Regions from separate parts of the Desulfitobacterium hafniense DCB-2 genome, predicted to be linked through region 2. Evidence: riboswitches for the same ligand, from Rfam matches in the RefSeq annotation. Region 2 holds a riboswitch; each other region holds the start of a gene.

Region 1 (5,715 bases), 1.2 Mb from region 2:
AATATTCTTATAGCAGAACAGCCGTACAAAAAGGCCCCGGCAATAATGGGTATTTTCGCCACAAGATCTCCTTTTCGTCCCAATCCCATGGCCTTAACGGCGGTACAAATTATCACTATTGATTATGAAAACGGTGTTATTCAAATTGCCTATATTGATGCCAACGACAATTCACCTGTACTTGATATAAAGCCGTACACGCCAAGCCTTGACAGAGTGGAAACTCCCGGTGTGCCGGAATGGTGTTGCCATTGGCCTAAGAGTTTAGAGGAATCCGGAAACTTTGACTGGGGAAATGAGTTTAATTTTTAGTGTTACACACTGTAAACTTATTGTATGATGTCATGATGGATATTCCGGGCATGGAGGATGAAATGCGCCGCCCGATTTTGCTATAATTAAGGCCGTAAAACAAGGCACAGTTGCTTATAAACATATTTTTAAATAAACGTGTTGACATTTATGTTCGATTCGGATATACTAACAAATGTTCCGCGAAAACGGCCCATTGGTCAAGCGGCCTAAGACACCGCCCTTTCACGGCGGTAACACGGGTTCGAATCCCGTATGGGTCACCAAAATCCGGGCGATTAGCTCAGCTGGGAGAGCGCCTGCCTTACAAGCAGGATGTCGGCAGTTCGATCCTGTCATCGCCCACCAAAATAAGGCCCCGTGGTGTAGTGGTTAACATGCCTGCCTGTCACGCAGGAGATCGTCGGTTCAAGTCCGATCGGGGTCGCCATTTCAACTTTATAGCACAACACATGTGGGTAGATGGCCGAGTGGTTAAAGGCGGCAGACTGTAAATCTGTTCCGAAAGGTACGGTGGTTCGAATCCATCTCTACCCACCACTAAACATCGCGGAGTGGAGCAGTGGTAGCTCGTCGGGCTCATAACCCGAAGGTCGTCGGTTCAAATCCGGCCTCCGCAACCAAGCTTTAAATCAGCAGCAGTTGATTTAAATAGAAAATAGGGATGTCGCCAAGCGGTAAGGCACCAGACTTTGACTCTGGCATTCGTAGGTTCGAATCCTGCCATCCCTGCCATTTATGAGCCATTAGCTCAGTCGGTAGAGCACCTGACTTTTAATCAGGGTGTCCCGCGTTCGAGTCGCGGATGGCTCACCATTTTCTTTAGAGCATGTCAGGGACATGCGGGTGTAACTCAGTGGTAGAGTGTCACCTTGCCAAGGTGAAAGTCGCGAGTTCGAATCTCGTCACCCGCTCCAAACAATGCGCTCGTAGCTCAGCTGGATAGAGCGTCTGACTACGAATCAGAAGGCCAGGGGTTCGAATCCCTTCGAGCGCACCATTTAAATCAGAAGAGATCCTCGATGCCGTTATAGCTCAGTTGGTAGAGCGCATCCTTGGTAAGGATGAGGTCACCGGTTCAAATCCGGTTAACGGCTCCATAAACAATGCGGGAGTGGCGGAACTGGCAGACGCGCACGTTTGAGGGGCGTGTGGGTAACACCGTATGGGTTCAAGTCCCATCTTCCGCACCAAAAAGCAGGGTTACGGAGAAGTACTCAAGTGGCTGAAGAGGACGGTTTGCTAAACCGTTAGAGTGGGTAACTGCTGCGAGGGTTCGAATCCCTCCTTCTCCGCCAGTAATAAATCAATATTCCTCGATAGCTCAATGGTGGAGCAACCGGCTGTTAACCGGTAGGTTGCAGGTTCGAGTCCTGCTCGGGGAGCCATGGCAGGGTAGCCAAGTGGTCTAAGGCAAGTGGTTCATACCCGCTCATTCGAGAGTTCAAATCTCTCCCCTGCTACCACACCTGCGGGTGTAGCTCAATGGTAGAGCACTAGCCTTCCAAGCTAGCTACGTGGGTTCGATTCCCATCACCCGCTCCATAGTTAAAACGAACCGTACTGATGCCAGTACGGTTTTTTGCTGCTTATTTTCAGGATTTGCCTTTTTTCAGGTTTAGCGGCGGGACCGGGCTTCAACCAGTACGCATTCATGAGCAATCAGCTGCATTTGGTTTGCGCGCCCTTTCATCAAGGCTTCATCGCTTTCGGCGCCAGGCTGCATCCAGACCCTTTTGATACCTAATTGGGCACATTGGTCAATAATTTGTTCCGATATCTGAGGAGGGACGATGAGGCTGACCACATCAGGGCGAACGGGCAAGGCGCTTAAAGAGGGGAAACAAGGCTCTCCGTCCAGCTCAGAGAGTTTGGGATTAATGGGATACACCGTATAGCCGCATTGTTTGAGTTTATGGTAGACCTTTGTGCCAAATTTGGTCGGATCTTTAGAGACTCCGACTACTGCCCAGATCTCCTGGTCTAAGAACTCTTGAATATCGTTTTGCATGGTTTTCTCCTTAGCTTAATTTTCATTGATTAAAATCCTCGGGATTAATATCACCATTTTGAACGTTTTTAAAATGCTCCCAACCTTAAATAAAATAAGTATTTATTTCTAATATAATTATATACAATTTGGCTGAAAAATTGCTATAATGTTCTTGAAATTAAATATTGAGAATTGAGTTGATTCTTCGCAAGAGGAATCATAAGGGAAGTCAGTTGAAGCTGACGCGGTGCCCGCCACTGTAAAAGGGAGTTAACCTACAATGATGTCACTGGATTACTGTCTGGGAAGACGTAGGTTAATGATGAACTTGAGCCAGGAAACCTGCTCATATTCTCGATTCAAGGAACCTACGGGATGTTAGGGAGGTGGATATCGGTGTTCAAGATAGTTTTATCTGATACAGGATAGCAAACCCTTCCGTAAGGAAGGGTTATTTTTCTTGCGGCGAAAACGCTTTTTCGATAGGTATTATTGAGTTTATTCTACAGATGATTGTTCGTATCAAAAATTAAGGAGTGGGGAGTATGAACAAACGTATACAGCTCTTTATTGGTTTAGTCTTGATGATGTTTTTTATTCCTTATAAAGCATCGGCTATGCATATTATGGAAGGTTTTTTACAGCCGGGGTGGGCCATTGCCTGGGGAGCTTTAGCAATACCCTTTGTCGTGTTGGGTATCTTTTCGATTAAGAAAACCATTTCTCTTAATCCACGCTTGAAGATTCTTTTAGCTATGGCCGGGGCTTTTGTTTTTGTGCTTTCTGCTCTTAAATTACCCTCGGTTACCGGGAGCTGTTCCCATCCAACCGGAGTAGGCTTTGGTGCCATCCTATTTGGCCCCACAGCTATGGCAGTTATCGGCGTTATTGTCCTTTTGTTTCAGGCCTTGCTGCTGGCCCACGGCGGATTGACCACCTTAGGCGCCAATACCTTTTCTATGGCAGTGGTTGGTCCCTTTGTAGCCTTTGGCGTGTATAAACTGGTACAAAAATTTAAAGGACCACAATGGTTAGGTGTATTTCTGGCCGCGTCCTTAGGCGATTTGGCCACCTATGTCATGACTTCCATTCAATTGGCCCTTGCCTTCCCTTCGGAAGTGGGCGGTTTTGCTGCTTCTCTTACTAAATTTGCCAGTATCTTTGCTGTGACTCAGATACCCTTAGCGATCAGTGAGGGGATTCTGACTGTCATCATCTTCAACGCACTGGCCAGCTATGGAAAAAGTGAGCTGCAAGATCTCAAGCTGTTAACAAAGGAGGTATAACAATGGCTAATTCAGGTGTAGAACAAACAAAACGATCCACTTTTAAGGTTAATGTGTTGTTATTCCTGCTTGTAGTGGCTATAACCGTTATTCCCTTAGTTCTTGTCCAGGACGCTGAATTCGGCGGGGCGGATGGTTTGGCCGAGGAAGAGATCCTGAATATTCAGGAGGATTATGAGCCTTGGTTTTCCCCCTTCTTTGAGCCGGCCAGCGGGGAAATCGAGAGCCTGCTCTTTGCCCTTCAAGCAGGCCTGGGAGCGGGAGTCATCGGTTTTGGCTTAGGTTATTATAAGGGCCGGAGTAAACACGATTAAACAACTTGGAACCCTATGGAACAGGAAACCGGCAAATGAATAAGTGCACACTGAAAGGGTAAAGGAGGCTGCAAAGATATGCTGAATACGGATACTTATGCCTATGCTTCTCGACTTAAAACGATTGATCCTATGCAAAAATTCATCGTTGCCTTCTTGACCCTGGGAGTGTGTCTGTGGGCCGATCAATTGTTTGTTTCTATAGCCGTGATTATGTTCATGAGTGGAGTTGCCATATTCTTCGGAGGGGCACCTCTCTCTGTATGGCTAAAATTGATGATCATTCCTATGTCGTTTTTAATGATCGGTATTTTTACAATTGCCGTTAATATTTCTCGTGATGTTTACAGCTTTTTATGGGCCTATTCCATAGCAGGCTATTGGGTAGGCATTTCAGAAAATGGGATACGGGAAGGGGTTAATCTCTTTTTTCGGGTGCTCGGCTCTGTATCCTGCCTCTATTTTCTATCCCTAAGCACTCCCATGGTGGATTTGCTGTCCGTATTGAGGAGGCTCAGGCTGCCCAAACTTATGGTGGAAATGATGGGACTTATTTATCGTTTTATCTTCGTGCTTTTAGAGACTGCTGGCACCATGCTGACTGCTCAAAACTCCCGGCTGGGCTATGTCAATCTTAAAACCGGGTATCGCTCAATGGGGAGTTTGGTATCTGTCCTGTTCATTCGTGCTTATAAACGCTCTAATGAGCTGTATACTTCTTTAGAGGCCCGAGGATATGACGGAGAGATCAAGGTTCTGGAGGAAAGCTATGAGAATAATAGAAATTTAGTGCTTCTGGCCGTAGTGATCAATGGAGCGTTTGTCTTCCTGACATTATTTTTAAAATGATAGATCTGCTAAAAGATTTGAGGAAAGAGAATGAAGGAAAGCATCATGCCGGATAACATCATGCATCTTAAAGATTTGCACTACCACTATCCTGATGGAACTCACGCTCTTAAGGGAATCAATATAGTGATTCCCAAGGGTCAGGTTACAGCACTGCTAGGTGGGAATGGGGCAGGCAAATCCACCCTGTTCCAGCATTTGAACGGAATTCTGAAACCCTCTTCAGGAGAGGTGTTTTTTGGCGGTCAGCCTGTTGATTACTCCCGGAAAGGGCTCATGAACCTTAGGCAGGCTGTGGGCATGGTGTTTCAAGATCCGGATAATCAGCTGTTTTCGGCAAGCGTCTATCAGGATGTTTCCTATGGAGTGCTGAATCTCCAATTGCCTAAGGATGAGGTGCAGAGAAGGGTAGAGCATGCTTTGGCAAGAACGGGGATTTCCCATCTTCGCCATAAGCCCACCCATGCCCTCAGTTTTGGACAGAAAAAACGTGCCGCTATTGCCGGAGTTTTGGCTATGGAACCTCAGGTCCTGGTACTGGATGAACCTACAGCAGGGCTGGACCCCAAAGGAATTTCGGAGATCATGGAGCTTCTCTTAGAGACGCTCAAAGGGATGGATCTAACCATCCTGATCGCCACCCATGATATCGACATTGTGCCTCTCTATTGTGATCGGGTCTTTGTTATGGATGAAGGAACAGTGGTCTTAGAAGGAACCTGCAGTGAGGTCTTTGCCAAACGGGAAATGCTGCGGTCTGTAAATCTTAGGTTACCGAGAATAGGCCATCTTATGGAGATTCTAAAGTTCAAAGACGGCTTGGCGATGGACGAAATTCCCATGACCATTTCAGGGGCAAGAAAAGTGCTGAAGAATTTACAGCAAGGGAAAGCTTGACGAATTAGTATTTTTTGCTATAATTAATACTGTTCCTGTTCAATGCGGAAGTGGCTCAGTGGTA
Region 2 (5,715 bases):
GTGGACCGGAAGGTTATTCTCACCGGAGGAATCGTTCATCACCTGATGGCAGGCTTCGGTGGCGGGCGCAAGTCCATTATCCCCGGAGTAGCAAGCCGGAAGACCATTGCTCAGAACCATCTCCATTCCTTAGACCCCAACGCTGAGCAGTCTAATCCACTGATTGGGGTAGGAGCACTTATCAATAACCCTTTACATGAAGATATGGTGGATGGGACAGGTCTTGTGAATCCTGATTTTCTCATTAATACCATTATGCATACTGATGGCCGGATTGCTAAATTTGTGGCCGGACACTGGCTAAAGGCTTGGGAAGAGGGCTGCGCATGGGCTGATGAGAACTATGGCGTGCCGATTGATAAGCAGGCCGACCTCGTCATTGCCAGCTGCGGAGGCTTCCCTAAGGATATCTCCCTCTATCAGAGTACCAAGACCTTATTTAATGCGGCACTTGCCGTCAAACCCGGCGGTACGATTCTTCTTCTGGCTGAGTGCCGGGAAGGCGCCGGAGCGGATGAGTTTTTCGGATGGAGTGAACCCCTTAAAGAGAAAACCCTTGATCCGGAGCTGCGTAAAAATTTTACCATTCCCGGCTACATCTTCTATGCTGCCGTGGAATCGGCCGCTAAGGCAAAAGTCATTCTCTACTCGGAGATAGAGTCTGAATTGGTCAAACCTATGGGAATGATCGGGGCCAACTCCTTCGCAGAGGCGATAGAATTGGCTGGGGTTGATCAGGAAAATCAGGATGTGATTTTAATGCCCTATGGGGGAGCAACCATACCGCTGTATCAAAAGAGATAAGGGAAAAGTAATGTGTAGTTATAAAAGGTGAAGTACAGAAGTTCAGTAGGAAACTTATGAAAATTTAATAGGGTGATTTTTAATAATTTAGTAGGATGGTGGCGGAAATGTTCAATATTCCTTTGCTGATTGTGATTCTTTATATTTTTGCCTTATTTGGAATAAGCTTTTATGCCTCAAAACGGGCCAAGGGAACGGAAGGGTTCCTCCTTGCCGGCCGTCAGATGACGACTCCCCTCATTGCCGTGTTGATTACAGGTTTAGCTATCGGCGGAGCTTCCACCATCGGTGTGGCGGAACAGGCCTATAATGTAGGTCTTGCTGCCGGCTGGTATAATGTGGCCTGGGGGGCAGGGGCAATTTGTATGGGAATTTTGGCGGCCGCCAAATACCGTAGTATGAATATCACTACAGTTCCCGAAATGTTTGAGAAGTTCTATGATGTCAAGGGCCGGGTGATCTGTGTACTGAGTCAAATTACCATTCAACTGGTCATAACATCCCTGCAATACCTGGCAGGGGGAGCGATCCTGGCTTCCTTGCTCCCTTCCGTGTTTACTCTGCAGTCGGGAATTATTACCAGTGCCATCGTTTTCATTGGCATTACTTTTGTCGGAGGAATGTGGTCTGCCGGCATTTCGAATATCCTGAATGTGGTTTTAATCTATCTGGGCATAGCCATAGCGACCATTGCTACCCTCATCAATCAGGGAGGGATAGCCCAAATCGCCGTCAAGCTTCCCCAGGAGGTGCCTTATTTTCATTGGGTGGGTGGTCTGGGGTGGATTGCCATTGCCAGCTGGTTTGCGGTGATGATGACCCAAACCATGTCCCTGCAGGGTACAGTGCAGATTTCCTTAAGTGCTAAGGATGCCAAAACTGCACGGAATGGGTTTGTCATTGGGGGACTCCTGATGCTGCCCATCGGTTTCCTGGCCGCCTTGATGGGGATTGCCGCCAAGGGAATGTATCCGGATATGAGCGCGACTTTGGCGCTGCCCCAGATGATTATGTCCTTGCCGCCGGTTCTGGCCGGAATTACTCTGGCTGCTCTTTGGGCAGCGGACGTTTCCACAGCGGGAAGCTTATTGTTAGGCTCTGCGACACTGTTCTCACAAGATATCTATAAGCGCTTTTTACGCCCGGGCAGCGATGAGAAACATTTAATGTGGGTGACGAAGTTTTCGGTGATCGCTTTAGGTGCTCTGACCTTTATCTTAGCTTTAACGGTCAGTGGAATTTTGAAGACGATTATGATCGGGCTCAGTCTGACCACGGCCTTTACCATCGTGTTTTTATTCACGGTTTTTGCCCCGGGGCTTGCCCGAAGGAACTCCGCTTTTTATACGAATCTCGTGGGGATTGCCGTCATTGTTTTGTGGCAGTTTATCCCGGCGGTACGGGTGTTCCCTCATGTGATTTATTTGGAGTGGATTGCTTGTTTAGTGACGTTTTTACTCGTGCCTATCTTTGACAGACAGCCTATTCGACTTGGAAATAAGGAAGATTCGCTAATAAGTCAGGTTGCCAAGTAGGGCTGGAGTGTTGTATGTGTATAAAACCGAGGCTGGGCCTCGGTTTTTTGGTTGTCGGGAAGCAGCATTCCGGAAGCCATTGAGCGTACTATACTAGTGACAAAAGAGAGCTATGGGATTAAAATAAACTTCTAGGACTCTGTGACTCTTGAAATTCCCAGTCCTGCGGAAAATTTAACCGCCGGAAATGTGAAGAACTAGGTGTTAAAGAGTACTGGGCATTAACGGATTAATAAGTCCGGAGGGAGGGGATTCAGATAAGTTTTCAAGGTGTGATCATCGGGGCAATGGCTTTTATCATCATCGGCGTGTTTCATCCCATTGTCATCAAAGGTGAATACTATTTCGGAAAAAGGATCTGGCCATTATTCTTGGTTGCCGGGATAGTCTTGATAGGCGCCTCTCTGTTTATCGCGAATAATATGCTTTCCGCCATCGTCAGCGTGACAGGCTTTTCCTGCCTCTGGAGCATCCATGAAATTTTTGAGCAGGAAAAACGGGTGAAAAAAGGTTGGTTTCCGGGTAATCCGAACAGAAGGTAAGTGGAAAGCCTGCCTTTGCATTTCTGCTTGGCTGCAGACCCGACTACAGGTCAAATGTTGCAGCGCTGCATCATTTGGCTTATATTCAACGGCTGGGCTCAAATTGGGGTGAATTGACTGTAGATTCTCAAAGTTTTAGGTGTTTACCCCATCTATACTATGCTATAATGGCCGTAAAACTGAATCAAGTCAAAACAGGTTTCGGAAGATGGAGCCATCTTCTGATTAAAGGGGAAGCCGGGTGCAAGGCCCGCACGGTCCCGCCGCTGTAAGAGAGGAGTCTTTTCCTGCTCAAGTCAGAAGACCTGCCTGTTTTATGCCTATGACTCTCTACGAGCGATAGAGGGTATTGAACCGGGTTTAGGGACATAGTAAAGAAATAAAGCAAAAGCTGGCAGCCGCGAAGAACGTGGCAGCCGGCTTTTTTGCAGAAAGGGGCAAAAATATAAAGATCCTTTTTGATTTTTATAAAGTTTTTATAATTGAGTTAGTTTCATAACTCGAAACCCTTAATATTTCAGCTTTTTTTGACAAATTAAAAAGGAGTACCTCCCCAACATCTCGAAATTGTAGTCGTCCAAAACCAAACACCGAGAGGTAGGAAAGGAGTACTCCCTGATGTTTAATATTCGCCAAGAACGTCTATTTTCCTTGGAGGAAATACTAGAAACTTCTCCAAGAGAATCATATGCTCTAATTCTTGGGCCTTTGGACATTAACCCTTTACTTGAGGCGGTTTCAAAAAAGGCAATCTTCGGAGCTCCAACTCAACTAAACTACACCGCTATGATCTACTCTTTGATCATTCGAGTCATTGAAAGAATCCCTACAATTAAGGACTTGCGTAAGCGTTTGAAAAACAGCCTGGAATTTCGTTTCGACTGTGGATTTACGCTTGCTGACTCGGTTCCTAGCGAAGCATCTTATTGCCGAATGATCAAAAAGATAGATGACTCCTCTGTTTTGGCTAACTCTCAGGATGATTTGGTGCTTCAGGCATTTAAAGAAGGGTTTATTGATCCAGAATGTGTTGTGGCAATAGATGCTACTCATATCGAAGCGAGAGATCGCAAGCCTGAAAAAAAGCAAGAAGAAACTCCGGTTGAAAAGACTCCTAAAAAGCGTGGACGGAAGCCCAAATCAGAAAGAGAGGCATGGCTTAAGGAACAAGAGGAGCTAGAAAAGAATCGCCCCATATTTGAGAAGAAGATTGAAGATCAACTTTCCTGCACCTTCACAGAATTAGCACAACACATTCCTCTTGATCCTCAATGGGGGATTAAAAAGAATTCAGAAGGAAAAAACGTGTTCTGGTATGGCTTCAAAGGGCACCTCCTTGTTGATTGTAAGGGTCAGTACGTTTTAAGTTCTTTACTATCTTCAGGGAACATAAATGATGGGAAAATGGCTATTCCTTTGCTTAAAGCGCTGAGTGAAAAACATCCTTACTTGAACCCCTCCTATATCCTCGCAGATGCTGGATATGACTATATCCCCATATACCAGCAAGCGAGATGTATAGGAGCACGGGCACTCATTGATTACAATAAGCGAAACGAGCAACTTCCAGAAGACAATGATAAATATTTTCGTCCAATATGCCAGAAGGGTTATTCGTACCGCTACGATAGCCATGATCCGCGTTATGATACTTTGAAATACACTCGACCCAAGGAATGCCAGGAGTGTCCCCTCAAAGATAGTGATACCTGCCAAAAGGTATTTAAGATTAAGACTTTGTCAGATCCCAGAAAGTACACAGTACCAGCTAGGGGAAGCGACCGTTACTTTGAGCTTTACAAACAACGAACCGCTGTAGAGCGAGTCAATGCGTATCTAAAGGAGTATTTCCAGCTCAACAATATCCGTCATCGCGGAAAAAGTGCCCAAGTAGATTTTCAGTTTTCAATCCTTGCTTATACCCTCTGCAAATTAGCAGTTGACCGACTAAACAAGTCCATGAGAATTGCCGCTTAATTTTTAAAAACGTATGCTCCGAAATTCTGTTAGTCTATTCTATTTTCAGACTAACATTATGAAATTAACTCAATTGGTTTATAAGATATTTAAAATAATAAAGTAAAATTAAAACAGGTGGATTGATGTTAAGGGTTATTTTAGGTAGATGTTTCAGGAAGAGGGTGATGGCTTGAGACCAGATGGATTGAGACCAGATGGATTGAGACCAGATAGAAAGTTTCATAAATTGTATCATGAGGAGTTTCATAAGGGCAGGCAGCACGGGGAATTTCGGGAATTGCGCAGGTCCATGAAGTTTCTGCGCCCGGTCGGAGTCCTTTTGAATTTGCTTCTTTTATACCTGCTCTTTCAATGGATCGGGCTCAAAGCCATTGCTGTATTTTTTGCCTTGATCCTCATCACCCGGGAAATACTCCAGCTCGGTTTTTTCCGGCGTCTGGAGAAGAGGGTCTTTAAACCGATGGAACAATTGAAGCAGGGCTTTGATGAAATCGCCAAAGGAAATTATCAGGTGTCAATTGAGCCGGAAGTCGAAAATGAATTCACGCAGCTGATTTACGCTTTTAATGAAATGGCTTTTAAACTGCAGGAAAGCGAAAGAAGCAATCAGGAGTATGAGAAAAACAGAAAGACTCTGGTGGCCAACATCTCCCATGATCTAAAAACGCCGATTACCTCGATCCAGGGCTATCTGGAAGTAATTCTTGAGGGGTGCGTCGGCGAACCGGAAAAAATAAAGCGTTACCTGGAGACGATTTACAGCAATACTGCCTATATGAATAAGCTGATTGACGATCTGTTTTTATTTTCCAAGCTGGATCTGGACAAAGTGGCGATGAATTATGAAGTCCTGA
Region 3 (5,715 bases), 1.1 Mb from region 2:
GATTCTGCGCAAAGGCGCAGTCTCAGCCCAAAAGGATGAACGGCTCCTGATTCCCATCAACATGCGGGACGGCAGCCTGATCTGTATCGGCAAAGGCAACCCGGACTGGAACTATTCAGCTCCGCACGGAGCCGGCCGCCTCATGAGCCGCTCCCAAGCCCGCAGTTCCCTGACCTTGACCCAATATAAAGAAATGATGCAAGGGGTATTCTCCACATCGGTCAACAAAGAAACTTTGGATGAATGCCCCTTAGCTTACAAACCCATGGAAGATATCATCAAAAACATCCACGATACGGTGGAGATCGTGGCTCAGATTAAGCCGGTTTATAATTTTAAAGCAGCGGATTGAACGAGACTTCAGTTCAGTATAAAGTAAAGCCATGAAAAGTTAAGCCATGATTGGGAGAACTATCCTTCCGATCATGGCTTTTTACTACCGTTCACTTGCTTATTAATATAATGATGGAACAAAGTATATAACCTATCTTGACATCGAGAGAGAATAGTGTATTATTGTATTAAGAACTTAATACAATAATACACTGAGACAAGAGGTGAGACCATGTCATGGGATTTAAAGACGGACAGACCGATTTACACCCAGTTAATTGAGCAGATTCAGCTGAAGATTTTCTCCGGAGCATACCCTCTGGGGTCAAAACTGCCTTCGGTCCGGGATATGGCCCAAGAGGCGGCTGTTAACCCCAATACTATGCAAAGAGCTTTAGCCAAAATGGAAGAGGACGGATTGATTATAACCCACCGCACCAGCGGTCGATCGGTAACGGAGGATGCGCATATGGTAGAGATGGCCAAAACCCAAGTAGCCAAAGAACAAATTGCTGAATTTCTGGAAAAAATGAAAATGATGGGCTTTGAACAAAAAGAGATCCTAACCATCATCAACACTATGGCAGAGGAGATGAAGAAATGAACCCAATCCTGGAATGCAAGGGGCTGACCAAGAAATACGGCACCAAGGTGGCCCTGAACACGATTAACTTAACTTTGGAACGGGGTCAGATCGTGGGCCTTTTAGGACCTAACGGCAGCGGGAAAAGCACCCTGATCAAACTGGCCAATGAGCTGCTCACCCCAAGCGGGGGCGAGATTCTGATCGATGGCCAAAAGCCGGGTATCGGGACCAAGAAAATAATCTCCTATCTCCCGGAAAAAACTTACCTCAATGATTGGATGAAAGTTCACGAAATCATTGAGTTCTTCCAGGACTTTTATGAGGATTTCAAGCCGGAAAAGGCCTTCGAGATGCTGAAAAACCTCAACATCAATCCTCATGACAGACTTAAGACCATGTCCAAGGGCACCAAAGAAAAAGTTCAGCTCATCCTGGTCATGAGCCGTGAAGCGGATCTTTACCTCTTAGATGAGCCTATCGGCGGAGTGGACCCGGCAGCCCGGGATTATATCCTGAAAACCATTCTCAGCAACTACAATGAAAAGGGAACTGTTCTCATCTCCACCCACCTTATCTCTGAAATTGAAAATATCCTCGATTATGTTGTCTTTATCAATCAAGGTCAAGTTGTCTTGACCTCCACAGTGGATGAAATCCGCAGTGAAAAAGGTAAATCCGTCGATGCCTTATTCCGGGAGGTGTTCAAATGCTAAGTAAGTTGATGAAATATGAGTTGAAAGCCACAGGAAGAGTTTTCCTGCCCTTATACCTGGCTTTATTGGTTTTCGCCCTGATTAACCGCTTCATGCTGGGAGTAAGTTCCAGCCACCACTGGCAGGCTCCGGCGGTCATCAGTATGGCTGTTTATATTTTTATCATGGCCGGTATCTTTGTTATGACCTTGATTATGACGATTCAGCGTTTCTATAAGAATCTTCTCTCTGAAGAAGGCTACCTGATGTTCACTCTCCCTGTCAAACCCTGGCAGCACATTGTCTGTAAGATGCTGATCTCCATGTTTTGGTTAGTGATCAGTTTCTTCGTGGCCATGCTCTCCATCATCCTCATCGCTTTAAAAGCAGGGGACTGGGAGCACATTATGAGGGAGCTGACCCAATTCTCTGGCACACTATGGGGTTATCTGGGCACATCGATTTATTTGTATTCCCTCGAGGCTGTGATCGGCATCTTCCTCATTCTGGCATCGGCCATTTTAATCCTCTACGCCTCGATTGCTGTTGGCCACCTGTTTAATCAGCACCGTATTCTGGCCTCCTTTGCCGCCTTTATCGGACTCAATACCTTAACCCAAATGATCAGCATGGGGATTGGTTTTATAATAGGGCATGGCAATGCCTGGAATATTACCCCGGGGAATTTTCTCACTATGCACACGGAGATCCACCTTTTCATTGCCTTCATACTGATTGAGTCGGCACTGATCACGGCTGCTTACTTCGCCATCACCAATACTATTTTGAAGAAGCGTTTGAATCTCGAGTGATCTTTGGGTTGTTAATTGTCATAATATATGTTATAAACAATATAAGTGAATTAAATATTCAGTTTTTAGGTGCCTCTGATTTATCGGAGGATAATAGGGAACCAGGTGAAATTCCTGGACGGTCGCGCCACTGTATGCGGAGAGCTTCTTTTATAACCACTGGTTTTATCCGGGAAGGAGAAAGAAAGCAAAGACCCGCAAGTCAGGAAACCTGCCTAATACTGGTTGTCTACGCCTTTCGCGGAAAAAGGGATATGACGGTTGCACTTGTGCTTTAACCCATTTTCTTAGCGAAAATGGGTTTTGTTTGCTTTAAAACCGAATACATAGCTTAAGGTGCCCATAGGGAGAATAGGGAAACCGGTATAAGTCCGGTGCGGATCCGCCGCTGTAATCGGAGACGAATCCCCAGAATGTCACTGTCTTTTTTAGAGATGGGAAGGCGTGGGAGGAGGATGACACGAGAGCCAGAAGACCTGCCTTTTAGAAAGCTGATTAAGTACACTAGTAAGGCTTTTTTAGGCTTGTTCAAGGTAAGTTCTCCCTGCATCATTGCAGGGAGATTTATTATTGGGGAGACTCTTTCGCCATAAGGAGGTGAAAATGGATAGCGAAATATCCATATTCCAGTTGATATAACATGCTATTAAAATCAAGAATAAAAGGAGAAGGCCATATGAGAAAAATAGTATTATTGCTGTTGCTCGCCGGACTAATGCTGATGGTGGGCTGTTCTGCTTCTAACGGCGGAAAAAATATCACAGAAAATGTCGCGAAAGATGAAATTACTATTTCGGCCGGGGTCAATTTGGTGGCCGGTGGTTTTGACCCGACCACAGGCTATGGCGTATGGGCACCGGATATATTTCACAGTCACTTATTGCAAGTAAAAGAAAACAACCAATTGGTCAATGATTTAGCCACCTCTTATGATATCAGTGCAGATGGATTAACGTACACCTTTAAAATCCGCAATGATGCAAAATTTGCGGATGGCCATTCCTTAACTTCGGAAGATGTGGCCTTTACTTTTGAAACAACCAAAAGCAAAGCTTCCGCCGCGGATCTGACCATGCTGGATTCAGTTGAAGCTTTAGACGAAAGTACTGTTGTTTTCCGCTTAAAAGCCCCCTGGTCTACGTTTGTCTTTAATCTAAGCGAGGTGGGAATTGTCCCCAAGCATCTCTATAATGAAAACTATGGGGATCATCCGATGGGCTCCGGTGCCTGGAAAGTTGCCGAATTTGCAGTTGATCAGAAGTTGATCCTGGTACCGAATGAACATTATTACGGCCCAATACCGAAGTTTAAGAAAGTAACCATCTTAAAATTGGATGAAGATGCGGCTCTGGCGGCAGCGAAATCAGGGCAGTTGGACTTGGTGCTTGTCGAATCTGAATTTGCCAGCACGCCGGTTGACGGAATGAAACTATATAGAATGTCCGCCATGGATGCTTTTACCATTAACCTGCCAACGATTCCGGAAACGACCGACCCTTCAGGGCAAAAAGTAGGCAATAATGTCACAAGTGATCCGGCGATTCGCAAAGCCTTGAACATTGGGATAAACCGGCAGCTCATTACCCAAAACGCTTTGAACGGATTTGGGCAAGTTACTTATGGAGCGGCGAAGGAACTTCCCTGGAGTAATGGCGACATGTTTAAAGACAACCAGGTTGAAGAAGCGAAAAAGATCTTGGAAGATGCAGGATGGAAAGATACTGACGGGGACGGCATCCGGGAGAAAAATAATATTAAGGCGGAAATCGTGATAACAGGACGAAGCAATGATCTGGCGCGTTATAATACGGTCGTTGCTCTGGCAGAAGATGTGAAAAAGCTGGGAATACAGATTATCCCCAAATCCGCACCTTGGTCGGAATGCCGGGAAGCGAGGAATTTACCGACTTGCTGGGTCTTTGGTCAGCCTAATCCCATAGAATTCTATCGTTATTATGATTCTTCGCAAATTGGTGTAGCGGTTATCGGCAACCCGGCTTCTTATACCAATCCGGAGGTTGATGCGGTTATCCAAAAAGCCCTTGCAGCAACGAACTCTGACGAGGCAAATAAATACTGGCAGGAAGGCCAGGCTCTTGCGCAAAAGGATATTCCGTACTTGTGGATCGTTCGTCCGGAAGTCACTTATCTTGTCAAAGAAGGGCTGAAGATCCCCTCTTTGCAGAAATTGCCAACCCGGGGGCAGGGGATTTCCATTGTAGAAAATATGAATGAGTGGTCCTGGTAGTATGAGTACCACGGTATATAAAGGATTGGGGCGCTATTTCAGCAGTACTTTAGTACGGATGCTGACTCTGCTTGGGGCCGTGAGTCTAATCAGCTTCATGCTTATTGCGCTGTCGCCGATTGATCCGATCGACGCTTATTTGGGTGATGCCCACGTCTCCGAAGAGCAAAGGGCGAATATCGCTGAACATTGGGGTCTTAACAAATCGCCTGTAGAGCGCTATGGCATCTGGATAACCCATGTCCTTCAGGGTGACATGGGCGAATCTATCACTTATCGCCAGCCTGTCGCGAAGGTTATCGGCGAGCGTTTCCGGGCGTCGCTGGCCTTGATGGGAGTAGCCTGGGTGTTGTCCGGGGTGCTGGGGTTTACTTTGGGCATTATCGCTGCCGTGAATAAGGGGAAGTGGATTGACCGCTTTATTAAAACGTTTTGTTTGATATTGGCATCCACACCGCTTTTTTGGCTGGGCTTACTCTTTTTAATGGTTTTTGCTGTCTATTTACAGTGGTTTCCCTTAGGATTGGCAGCCCCCATCAATAAATTGGCCCATGAGGTTACTCTAGGTGATAAAATTTATCATCTGATTCTACCTGCCTTAACCTTGAGCATTACCGGTGTAGCCGGCATTGCCCTTCATACCCGTCAGAAGTTCATTGACGTACTTAAGAGTGAATATGTCCTTTTTGCTAAAGCCCGGGGGGAAAAACCCCGGGAGATTATTCGGCGTCACGGATTGCGCAATATCGCCTTGCCCGGCATAACGCTGCAATTCGCTTCGGTCAGTGAACTGTTTGGCGGGTCGGTGCTGGCGGAGAAGGTTTTTTCTTATCCTGGTCTGGGAAACGCGGCTACCCATGCCGGATTGAAAGGAGATGCTCCTTTGCTGCTGGGTATTGCCTTATTTAGTGTGCTTTTTGTATTTACGGGAAATTTCCTGGCCAATGTGATCTATGGGATTGTCGATCCTCAAATCCGGGAAGGAGGCTCGTCATGAATCGCCGTCGAAAAATTATGCTGATTATGGGGAGCGGTCTCTTGGTT

What was found. Region 2 has a riboswitch for cobalamin ahead of DHAF_RS07620 (IS1182-like element ISDha8 family transposase). Riboswitches for the same ligand answer to the same signal wherever they lie in the genome.
Region 1: another riboswitch for cobalamin. It lies ahead of DHAF_RS13040 (energy-coupling factor ABC transporter permease); the one in region 2 lies ahead of DHAF_RS07620 (IS1182-like element ISDha8 family transposase).
Region 3: another riboswitch for cobalamin. It lies ahead of DHAF_RS12640 (ABC transporter substrate-binding protein); the one in region 2 lies ahead of DHAF_RS07620 (IS1182-like element ISDha8 family transposase).

The regions. Positions count from the first base shown of each region.
Region 1 is NC_011830.1:2,800,125-2,805,839, forward strand. Features, by position in the region: gene DHAF_RS12955 (SAM-dependent methyltransferase) at 1-312, shown strand, start outside; tRNA gene DHAF_RS12960 (tRNA-Glu) at 503-578, shown strand; tRNA gene DHAF_RS12965 (tRNA-Val) at 585-660, shown strand; tRNA gene DHAF_RS12970 (tRNA-Asp) at 667-742, shown strand; tRNA gene DHAF_RS12975 (tRNA-Tyr) at 769-852, shown strand; tRNA gene DHAF_RS12980 (tRNA-Met) at 861-935, shown strand; tRNA gene DHAF_RS12985 (tRNA-Gln) at 973-1,047, shown strand; tRNA gene DHAF_RS12990 (tRNA-Lys) at 1,053-1,128, shown strand; tRNA gene DHAF_RS12995 (tRNA-Gly) at 1,155-1,229, shown strand; tRNA gene DHAF_RS13000 (tRNA-Arg) at 1,236-1,312, shown strand; tRNA gene DHAF_RS13005 (tRNA-Thr) at 1,337-1,412, shown strand; tRNA gene DHAF_RS13010 (tRNA-Leu) at 1,421-1,505, shown strand; tRNA gene DHAF_RS13015 (tRNA-Ser) at 1,520-1,610, shown strand; tRNA gene DHAF_RS13020 (tRNA-Asn) at 1,626-1,700, shown strand; tRNA gene DHAF_RS13025 (tRNA-Ile) at 1,702-1,778, shown strand; tRNA gene DHAF_RS13030 (tRNA-Gly) at 1,784-1,857, shown strand; gene DHAF_RS13035 (CoA-binding protein) at 1,931-2,323, opposite strand; cobalamin riboswitch at 2,483-2,670, shown strand; gene DHAF_RS13040 (energy-coupling factor ABC transporter permease) at 2,851-3,591, shown strand; gene DHAF_RS13045 (energy-coupling factor ABC transporter substrate-binding protein) at 3,594-3,905, shown strand; gene cbiQ (cobalt ECF transporter T component CbiQ) at 3,984-4,754, shown strand; gene DHAF_RS13055 (ATP-binding cassette domain-containing protein) at 4,800-5,651, shown strand; tRNA gene DHAF_RS13060 (tRNA-Gly) at 5,696-5,715, shown strand, end outside.
Region 2 is NC_011830.1:1,625,261-1,630,975, forward strand. Features, by position in the region: gene larAH10 (NPN-dependent 2-hydroxyacid racemase, LarAH10 family) at 1-804, shown strand, start outside; gene DHAF_RS07610 (sodium:solute symporter family protein) at 912-2,339, shown strand; gene DHAF_RS07615 (DUF4491 family protein) at 2,597-2,881, shown strand; cobalamin riboswitch at 3,061-3,208, shown strand; gene DHAF_RS07620 (IS1182-like element ISDha8 family transposase) at 3,500-4,858, shown strand; gene DHAF_RS07625 (sensor histidine kinase) at 5,061-5,715, shown strand, end outside.
Region 3 is NC_011830.1:2,751,242-2,756,956, forward strand. Features, by position in the region: gene DHAF_RS12620 (RtcB family protein) at 1-352, shown strand, start outside; gene DHAF_RS12625 (GntR family transcriptional regulator) at 566-937, shown strand; gene DHAF_RS12630 (ABC transporter ATP-binding protein) at 934-1,632, shown strand; gene DHAF_RS12635 (hypothetical protein) at 1,626-2,423, shown strand; cobalamin riboswitch at 2,474-2,656, shown strand; cobalamin riboswitch at 2,741-2,921, shown strand; gene DHAF_RS12640 (ABC transporter substrate-binding protein) at 3,100-4,671, shown strand; gene DHAF_RS12645 (ABC transporter permease) at 4,673-5,668, shown strand; gene DHAF_RS12650 (ABC transporter permease) at 5,665-5,715, shown strand, end outside.